Regions from separate parts of the Miniimonas sp. S16 genome, predicted to be linked through region 1. Evidence: predicted binding sites of a transcription regulator. Region 1 holds the regulator's gene; the other holds the start of a gene.
The links. The regulator HspR, encoded in region 1, represses chaperone genes until heat shock. The targets are predictions, from matches to a motif close to AAGTTGAGTCNNNNNGACTCAACTT.
Positions count from the first base shown of each region.

Region 1 (4,858 bases):
GATCCCGACCAAGCGCAGCGAGACCTTCTCCACGGCCGAGGACAACCAGCCCTCGGTGCTCATCCAGGTCTACCAGGGCGAGCGCGACTTCGCGTCCGACAACAAGGCGCTCGGCACGTTCGAGCTCACCGGCATCGCGCCGGCGCCGCGCGGCCTGCCGCAGATCGAGGTCACCTTCGACATCGACGCCAACGGCATCGTGCACGTGTCCGCGAAGGACCGGGGCACGGGCAAGGAGCAGTCGATGACGATCACCGGTGGTTCGGCCCTGCCGAAGGACGAGATCGACCGGATGATCAAGGAGGCCGAGGCGCACGCAGCCGAGGACCACAAGCGCCGCGAGGAGGCCGAGACCCGCAACACCGCGGAGCAGCTCGTCTACTCCACGCAGAAGCTCCTCAAGGACAACGAGGACAAGGTCCCCGCTGACGTCGCGACCGAGGTCAACGAGGCCATCAGCGAGGTGAACGGCGCCCTCGGCGGCACCGACGTCGAGGCCGTGAAGACCGCGACGGCGAAGCTGTCCGAGGTCTCGCAGAAGATCGGTCAGGCGATCTACGCCCAGCAGGCGGCCGACGGCGCTCCCGCCGACGGCGCCGCCGCCGGCTCCCAGCCCGCGGACGAGGACGTGGTGGACGCCGAGGTCGTGGACGAGGAGGACGAGAAGAAGTGACGTCCTCCGAGGAGTACGGCGAGCCGATCATCCGCGACAAGCGGCGGTTCGACCCGACCACCGGCGAGCGACGCGACGCGCCGGCGGCCGGCGCGCCCGCCCCGGGCGAGGACTCCCAGGCCGAGCCCGACGGCGGAACCCAGGTTCCGCCGTCGGGCGCGGGCGCCCAGGGCGAGGGTGACGAGCTCGCCGCCGCGCGGGCCGAGGCGCTCGACCTCGCCGACCAGCTCGCGCGGGCCAAGGCCGAGGTCTACAACACCGAGCAGCGCTTCAACGCGTTCGTCAAGCGCAGCCGTGAGCTCGAGGCCGCGGCCCGGGAGACCGGTCGCGCGGACGTCGTGGAGGCGCTGATCCCGGTGCTCGACGACGTCGAGCTGGCCCGCCAGCACGGCGAGCTCGACGGCCCGTTCCTCGCGATCGCCGACAAGCTCGAGCAGCTGCTCGCGACGCGGTTCGGCGTCGAGCGGTTCGGCGCGCAGGGTGAGGAGTTCGACCCCAACCACCACGAGGCGCTCATGCACCAGGCCGACCCCGAGGCCGACACGGCGCGGATCGCGATGGTCGCGCAGCCCGGCTACCGCCGGGGTGAGACGGTGATCCGGCCGGCCCGCGTGGGCGTCGTCGGTCCCGAGTGATCGGCGAGAGGAAGTTCGTCCTTTCGCGAGGTGATGTCGGACGACCGACATCACCTCGCGAAAGGACAGAAGAGGCCTCGCGAACGAGCGAGGGCAGCAGCAACGGACGGCTTGACGGAAGGAGGCGACCATGACGGGCCAGGACTGGCTGGAGAAGGACTTCTACGCCACGCTCGGCGTCGCGAAGGACGCCGACGAGGCCGCCATCAAGAAGGCCTACCGCAAGCTCGCCCGGCAGTACCACCCCGACCAGAACCCCGGGGATGCCAAGGCCGAGGCGACGTTCAAGGAGATCGGTGAGGCTTACTCCGTGCTCTCCGACCCCGAGCAGCGCAAGCAGTACGACGGCCTGCGCGCCATGGCCGGCGGCGGCCCGCGGTTCACCGCGGGCGCGGGCGGCGCGGGCGGCGCCGGCGGGTTCGAGGACATCTTCTCGGGCATGTTCGGCGGCGGCGCCGGTGGTGCTGGCGGCCAGCGCGTGCGCTACTCCACCGCCGGCGGTGGCGGGGGCGGGTTCGAGGACATCCTGTCCGGCATGTTCGGCGGTGCGCAGGGCTTCGGCGGAGCCGGCGGTGGCCGACGCGCCGGCTTCGGCGGCCCCGAGCGGGGCGCCGACCTCACCGCGACCCTCACGCTGCCGTTCCGCACGGCCGTCGAGGGCGGGGAGATGGGCGTCAACGCCGAGGGGCGGTCGATGACCGTGCGCATCCCGGCCGGCGTGCGCGACGGCCAGAAGATCAAGCTGCGCGGCAAGGGCCGGCCCGGTTCGGGCGGCGGGGAGAACGGCGACCTCGTCGTCACCGTGACCGTCTCGCCGCACCCCGTGTTCGGCATCGACGGGCACAACCTCACCGTGACCGTCCCGGTCACGTTCGCGGAGGCGGCGCTCGGCGCCACGATCGCCGTGCCCACGTTCGACGGCGGCACGGTGCGCGTGAAGGTGCCGGCGGGTTCGCCGTCGGGCAAGCGCCTGCGTGTGCGCGGCCGCGGCGTCGTCACGCCCAAGGCGACCGGCGACCTCATCGTGACGATCGAGGTCGTGGTGCCCGAGCGGCTGACCGACGAGGCGCGCCGGGCCGTGGAGGCGTTCGCCGCTGCGACCGACGGCGCCGACCCCCGGGCCGGCCTGTTCGGCGCGGCCACCACCTGACCTGCCAGACCTGCGGCAGACCTGCGAGAGAGCGGAGGCACCGATGATCCGGACGTACGACACGCCCGTCCTCACGGTGTCCGCCGCGGCCGAGCTCGCCGGGATGCACGCGCAGACGTTGCGTCAGTACGACCGCCTCGGCCTCGTGGTGCCGCACCGCACCGCGGGCCGGGGCCGGCGGTACTCGCTGCGGGACGTCGACGCCCTGCGCCAGGTCCAGGCACTCTCGGCCGAGGGGGTCAACCTCGAGGGGATCCGGCGGATCCTCGCGATCGAGCGGGAGAACCGCGCGCTGCGCGCCGCGCTCGAGGGGCTGCGGGCCGTCATCGATCCCGGCTCGCGCGTGTTCGCCGCGTCCCCGACCGGTGACGTCGAGTCCGTGCCCCGCGGTCAGCGCGCCGCCCGGCGGGCGGAGGAGCGACGCGACGACGCCGAGCACCGTCGCCTCGTGCGGACGGGGACGTCGTCGGCGCTGGTGCTCTGGCGCGAGGGCCGCTGACGCGTCACTCGCCGCCGGGCAGGACCGAGCCGCCTCGAGTCGCGGGCACAGCCGCCGGCGCGACGGGAGAGCGACTCTGCGTTTCGGGAGAGCGACTCTGCGTTTCGGGAGAGCGACTGTGCTGGCACTCTCGAGCTGCCCAGGTCGCGTCTGCGCAGGTCAGAGACATGCCGAGACCTGACGGGTGGCTGAGAGTCGCTGTGTCGTCACGCCGAGTCGCTGTGGCGTCACTCGCCGCCGGGCGGGACCGACGTCGAGCGCACCCGCAGCGTCGGGCTGATGATGACGCGCCGGGTGGGTCGCCCGGGATCCGCGAGCCGCGAGGCGACCAGCGTCACCGCGGTCTCGCCCACGGACCGGCGCGGCGGCCGGACGGCGCTGATCGGCGGGCTGAAGAGGCTCGCCACCTCGTCGTCGTAGGCGACGATCGACAGGTCCCGCGGCACCACGAGCCCGTGGTCCTCGGCGTGCTGGGCGATCGCGATCGCCTCCGGATCCGCGTGCACGAGCAGCGCCGTGGTGCCCGAGGCGCGGCACATCTCCAGCGCCGCCTCGAGCCCGGCCTCCCAGCCCGGGTCGACCTTGTCCGGCACCGCGACGTCGACGGCGCCCTCGGAGACCAGGCCGCACTCCGCGGACGCGTCCTGCCACGCTCGCCGGATCACCGCCGAGTGGGGTGAGTGCAGGCTCGTGACGAGCCCGACCCGCCGGTGCCCGAGCGACGCCAGGTGGCGCACCGCCATCTCCGCGCCGAGCCCGTGGTCGGTGACGACGGACTCCAGCGCCTCGCGGTGCGCACCGGCCGTTCCGGAGCGCTCCACGAGCACGACCGGGATGCCCAGCCCCGCCAGCCACGCGAGCGTGTCCGGGGTGGTAGGCAGGTCCATCTGCGGCGCGACCACGAGGGCGTCGACGCCCTTGGCCAGCAGCCGCTCGAGCTGCCGACGGTCGGTGTCCTGCTCGTAGGAGGAGCCGCGCAGCACGATCCGCATGTGGTGATCGAGCGCCGCCTCCTCCGCGCCGCGCACGACGCCGGGCCAGTAGTAGTCCAGCGACGGGACCAGCATCCCGATGCGGCGCGGGGGACCGGCAAGCTCCGCGGCCCCGGCTCCCCGAGCGCCCGCGGTGGCCGACGACGCGCCCCCGGGCGTCCCGGACGAACCGGACGCTGGCGCGCCGGACGCGGAGGAGGCATCGCCGTCGGGCAGGGTCGCTCCACCGTGCACCCGCTTGACCAGGCCCTCGTCGGCGAGCTGGGCGATGTCGCGGCGGATCGTGATCGCGGAGACGCCGAGCACGTCGACGAGGTCGCGCACCCGCAGGGTGCCCTGCCGGTGGAGGATCTCGAGCAGCTCGCTGCGCCGCGTGGCCGGCAGCATCCCGGACTCGTCCGTGGTGGACATGCCCCTCCCTCCGTCGCGTCCTTGCTCCGTCGTGTCGGCGCGCTGGCGCGCCAGTCGCTGATCGGCCTGCAGTCGACCGATCGTGATCGTATCAGAGTCAAAGTGTTCATGAATGATCGCCAGCAGCCCGAGTTCGTCGCTTGACATGGATCTTTTCGAGCGCTTCACTGACTGGTTGTGATCAAGCGATCACAAAGCGATCGGAAGTGATGCCGCTTCCGAGCACCAACGAAGGAGCGCGCTGTGATCGAGGGCAAGCCTGGGACGGACGAGACCGCCGCCGCGATCTCCCCGTGCACCGGCTGGACGCGCGAGGACTGGGCGGTCCTCACCGACCGCCTGCTCCTCGCCGCCCGCGAGCACGCCTCCGCCGGTCACGCGCGGATCACCTTCCCTGGGCCGGAGGGTGGCTACGGCCGCGACGTCGACGGCCTCGAGGGCTTCGCCCGCACGTTCCTGCTCGCCGGCTTCCGGCTTGCGGGGGAGCGCGGCGCCGAC
Region 1 covers NZ_CM173242.1:2,470,101-2,474,958, forward strand. The annotation lists gene dnaK (molecular chaperone DnaK) at 1-673, shown strand, start outside; gene AC3AQ1_RS10765 (nucleotide exchange factor GrpE) at 670-1,308, shown strand; gene AC3AQ1_RS10770 (DnaJ C-terminal domain-containing protein) at 1,439-2,458, shown strand; gene AC3AQ1_RS10775 (heat shock protein transcriptional repressor HspR) at 2,502-2,957, shown strand; gene AC3AQ1_RS10780 (substrate-binding domain-containing protein) at 3,185-4,360, opposite strand; gene AC3AQ1_RS10785 (DUF2264 domain-containing protein) at 4,604-4,858, shown strand, end outside.

Region 2 (4,858 bases), 680 kb from region 1:
GCGAACGTGCCGATGAGGGCGTCGGTCGCGACGACGCCGCGGACCAGGTCGGACGCGAAGCGGCGGTCCAGGGCCTCGCCGAGCGGGCGCTCGACGAGGTCGCGCCAGAGCGCCTCGGCTTCGGCGTCGGCGTCGGCGTCGGCGTCGGCTCCGGGTTCGGCGTCGGCTTCCGTGCGTGTGATGACACCGGCCTCGGCGAGGAACCGCTCGCGCACCTCGGCCCGGGTGGGCAGCGGCTGGATGAGGGTCGGTGCCAGCGCCCGGGCGAGTGCCGCGGTGCCGGCGTACCAGCGCGCCCAGGGTTCGGCGTCGTGCTCCGCGCCCACGCGCGCGAACGCCGCCCGGTGGGCGACGGCGTCGGCGGCGGAGTCGACGAGCAGGCCGCGGGCGGGGTCGTGCGGGTCGGGCGTGTAGGAGGAGAAGCGGCGCCGGACGAGGGTGACGTCGAGGTCGAGGTCCCGGGCGATCGTCCGGGGCAGCAGGCTGACGAGGTAGGAGTAGCGCGAGAGGCGCGCGTCCACGCCGTCGAACGGTCGCTCGGACACGGCGGCGCCACCGAGGTGGTCGGCGCGCTCCAGCAGGAGGACGCGCCGACCGGCCCGCGCGAGGTAGGCCGCGGCGGTGAGGGCGTTGTGGCCGCCGCCGAGGACGACGACGTCGTAGCGCTGCACGACCCGAGCGTAGGGCGCCGCCGTCCGGAGGGCGGGCGCTCGAGCCGCCGCGCGGCTCAGGTGGCTCAGGCGGCCGTGGCGGCCAGCACGTAGCGGGCGGCGTCGGCGGCGGCCTGCGGCGTGAGGCGGCGCGTGGTGCGCACCGCCGTCTGCGCGCCGGGCGCGTCGCCGACGAGGTCGCCGTCCGTGTGCACCTCGACGCCCCAGGAGCGGGGCTGGTCGGCGGGACGGCCGGGGCCGTCGTCGACCACGAGGAAGACACGGCGGCCGTCGTCGAGGAACGCGATCGGCACGGGCCGGCTCGCGGTGAGGGTGGTCTCGCCGGCGAGCTCGCCGGCCAGGAGGCTGCGGACGGTCTCGGTGACGGCGAGCACGGCGGTGGCCTCGTCGGTCATGCCGGTGCGGTCGATCGGTCGGAAGGTCGGGATGGTGGTCATGGGTACTGCTCCTTGCGTGCATGCGGCCCGGTCGTCGGGTTCCGAGGAACGCAGCGGGTGCGCGCTCACGACGGCGCAGCTCGCCCAGGTGGGCGGCGCACCGTGCCGGTGACGTCCGGGAGGGGGCACGGCGACGATCCGTCGTCGCCACGCTCCCCGTGGGTGCCGGGCGGGTGCCCGGTCGACTCGTCCGGCCGGTGTGACCACGGCCGTGGACGAGCCGCCCACGTTACGTCATAACGCCGACAAGGGCCAACGCATTCCCGGTGAGGTGGGACGAGTCACGACGGCGAGGGGCCGCCGTCCGGGTGGACGGCGGCCCCTCGGGGGTGCTGCGAGCGCGGCGGGCGTCAGGCCCTGTACGCGGCGACTCAGTCGTTCGCGGGCGCGGCCTCGACGGCCTCGGCCTGGACGACGCCTCCGTCGCTCTGGCCGTGCTGCACCTCGATGCGACGCGGCTTCGCCTCCTGCGCCACCGGGATGGTGAGCGTGAGCACGCCGTCGTGGTAGTTCGCGCTGATCGCGTCGAGCGCGAGACCGCGGCCGACGGTGAGCTGGCGCGCGTAGGTGCCGGTCGGGCGCTCCTTGGCGAGCCACTGCACGTCGTTCGCCTCGGGGGCCGTGCGCTGCGCCCGGATGCTCAGCGTGCGGTCCTCGACGTTGACGTCGATCGTGCCCGGGTCCGCCCCGGGGATGTCGACCGTGAGCACGTAGTGGTCGCCGGACCGGTACAGGTCCATCGGCATCTGCGCGGCGGCGCGGTCGGCGTTGAGCATCTGTCCGACGAAGCGGTCGAGCTCGCGGAACGGGTCGTAGGTCTTGGCCATCTGTCGCTCCTCGTGACGGTGGGACTGCCCCGTGCGGTCCCGCTGATGTCAGTTTTAGCACTCGGTGGCGGTGAGTGCCAAGAGAGTTGAGTCGGGTTCACTCAAGGCGAACGATGGGAGGCACCGATCGAGGTCAGGGCGCCATCAGGCGGCCGGTCGGGACGGACCCGGCCCGGTCAGGGCACCGACGCGGGCGAGGCCGGCTCGTCGTGCGTCCCGCGCCACCGGGCCACGGACCGCATGAGGTGGTACACCGCGAGCGCCGAGAACGTGCCGAGCGCAATGCCCTCGAACGTGAGCTGCCCCGCGCTCCACGTGAAGTTGGCGATCCCGACGACCAGGGCGATCGCCGCCGTCGTGAGGTTGACGGGGTCGGCGAAGTTGACCTTGTTCTGGACCCAGATCCGGGCGCCGAGCACGCCGATCATGCCGTAGAGCACCGTGCCCGCCCCGCCCAGCACGCCGACCGGGATCGTCGCGATGAGCGCGCCGAACTTGGGCGACAGCGACAGCAGGAACGCGGTCACCGCGGCGACGTAGTACGCGGCCGTCGAGTACACCCGCGTGGCCGCCATGACGCCGATGTTCTCGGCGTACGTCGTGGTGCCGGACCCACCGCCGAGGCCCGCGAGGACCGTGGCGAACCCGTCGGCGAAGAGCGCGCGCCCTGCCATGGGGTCGAGGTTGTCGCCCGTCATGGCCGCGACGGACTTGAGGTGGCCGATGTTCTCGGCGATGAGCACGAGCACCACCGGCACGAACAGGCCGAGGACGGCCAGGCTGAACGTCGGCGTCGTGAAGTGCGGCAGCCCGACCCAGGCCGCGGCGCGCACCTCGTCGAACACGACCTCGCCGCGCACCAGCGCGACCGCGTAGCCCACGAGCACGCCGAGCAGGATCGACAGTCGGCCGAGGATGCCCCGGAACAGCACGGTCACGAGCACGACGGCGAGGATGGTCACCAGCGCCGTGACCGGCGCCACCTTGACGTTGTTCCACGCCGCGGGCGCGAGGTTGAGCCCGATCACCGCGACGATCGTGCCGGTCACGATCGGCGGCATGAGCACGTCGATCCAGCCGTGCCCGGCCCAGCTCACCACGAGGCCGACGACGGCGAGCACCGCTCCCGCGACCACCACGCCGCCCAGCGCGCTCGCCATCCCGCCGCTCTGGCTGGCGGCCGCGATCGGCGCGATGAAGGCGAACGACGAGCCGAGGTAGCTCGGCACCCGCCCCCGGGTGATGAGCAGGAACAGGAAGGTCCCGATGCCGGAGAAGAACAGCGTCGTCGCGGGCGGCAGGCCCGTGATCAGCGGGACGAGGAACGTCGCGCCGAACATGGCGACGACGTGCTGCATCCCGATGCCGATGGTGCGCGGCCAGCTCAGCCGCTCGCCGGGGCTGACGACGGTGCCCGAGGCCACCGTGCGTCCGTCGCCGTGCACCCGCCAGCGGAAGGGGTGGTTCGCGGTGGCGTCGGTGGAGGGGCCGGTGGTCGGGCGTGCGGGCATGCGGCATCCAGGGGGGTGACGGGGGGTCGGCAGGGTCGAGCACACCCTAGTGAGGCCGTCGGCCCGACGTCGCCGGAACGCCGCACGGCCCCGGGGCGAGGAGCTCCGGGGCCGTGCGGGTCGTGCGGGTCGTGCGGGTCGTGCGGGGCGTGCGATGGTGGGCGTCAGCTCGACGGCGGGCCCCACGGCTGCGTCGGCGGCTTGGGCTCGCCGTCGGGCTCCGTGGGCGTGGGCTCGCCGTCGGGCTCGCCGGACGTGGGCTCGCCGTCGGGCGCAGCGGGCGTGGTCGGCGCGGTGGGCTCAGCCGGACGGTCCCAGGGCTGGCTCGGCTGCGCCTGCGGCTCGCTCGGCGCGGGGGGCGCGGCGGGACGGTCCCAGGGCTGGCTCGGCTGCGCCTGCGGCGCCGCCGACTCGCTCGGCGCGGTGGGCGCGACGGGCTGCGCAGGCGCCTGCGGCTGCGCCCACGGCGCCGCCTCCGGGCTCGTCGGCGCGCCGGGCACCGCCGGCACGACGCCCGCCCCACCGGCGGCCCCGCCACCGGCGCCCGCGTACGCCCCCGCGTAGGCGGCGGCCGCGTCCGGGCCGCCGTTCTTGCGGTTGCGCAGCACGAACCACACCACCAGCGCGACCACCACGAGGAATGCGAGCAGCACGACGACGATCCAGATCGGGAAGCCACCCGCGGACCCGCCGGCCTCCGCCGTCGCGGTGAGCGCCTCGGTGTAGCTCGTGAGGTCCCACGTCGCGGTGTTGCCGTCGATGTCGGCGCCGGGAGCCTCGAGGACCTTGCCCGGGAAGGTCACCACGATGGTGCCCTCGTCCAGCAGGGTCGCGGGGTCGGCGCCCAGGTCGGTGCCGCTGGAGTCGAGGTCGCCGAGGGTGGAGGTGAAGCTCGGCATCGAGAACGTGATGGTGTCGTCGTCGTCGTTCTTGGTGAACGTGAACGACTGGCCCTCGTCGGTGCCCTGGAACTCGCTCGCGGGCACGTCGTCCATCACTACGCGCATCCCGACGTACTCGCCGTCGTCGATCTGCTCGACGGTGACGCCCTCGGGCGCGTCGTCGGTGCCGGAGGTCATCTGCTGGAGGAAGTCGTCCTTCGACATCCCCATCGTCTCCAGCGCGCTGGTCTGCATCGCGATCTCGAGCGTGCCGGTGACCTCGAGGTCGCCGTTCACGGTGAGGTCGGCGTTGTACTTCATGCAGCCCGCGAGCATCGCCACGGCGGCGATCACGACGGCGAGCCGCGGCACCCGGGACAGGATGCGGCGGGAGCGGGAACGGGGGGATCGGTGCGCGGGTGGGGCGGTCGGGCGGGAGGTGGCGGCACGGGTCAGGGTCGGCACGGGGACTCCTCGGAGGGGGACCAGCAGAACGGAGCAGCATAAGGGACGCTACTGGTCCCGGAGCCC
Region 2 covers NZ_CM173242.1:1,794,310-1,799,167, reverse strand. The annotation lists gene AC3AQ1_RS07790 (phytoene desaturase family protein) at 1-671, opposite strand, end outside; gene AC3AQ1_RS07785 (hypothetical protein) at 737-1,108, opposite strand; gene AC3AQ1_RS07780 (Hsp20/alpha crystallin family protein) at 1,480-1,935, opposite strand; gene AC3AQ1_RS07775 (uracil-xanthine permease family protein) at 2,112-3,446, opposite strand; gene AC3AQ1_RS07770 (LppM family (lipo)protein) at 3,611-4,792, opposite strand.
Region 2: a site for HspR is predicted at 2,019-2,043, ahead of AC3AQ1_RS07780 (Hsp20/alpha crystallin family protein). Genes of this name have one in related genera too.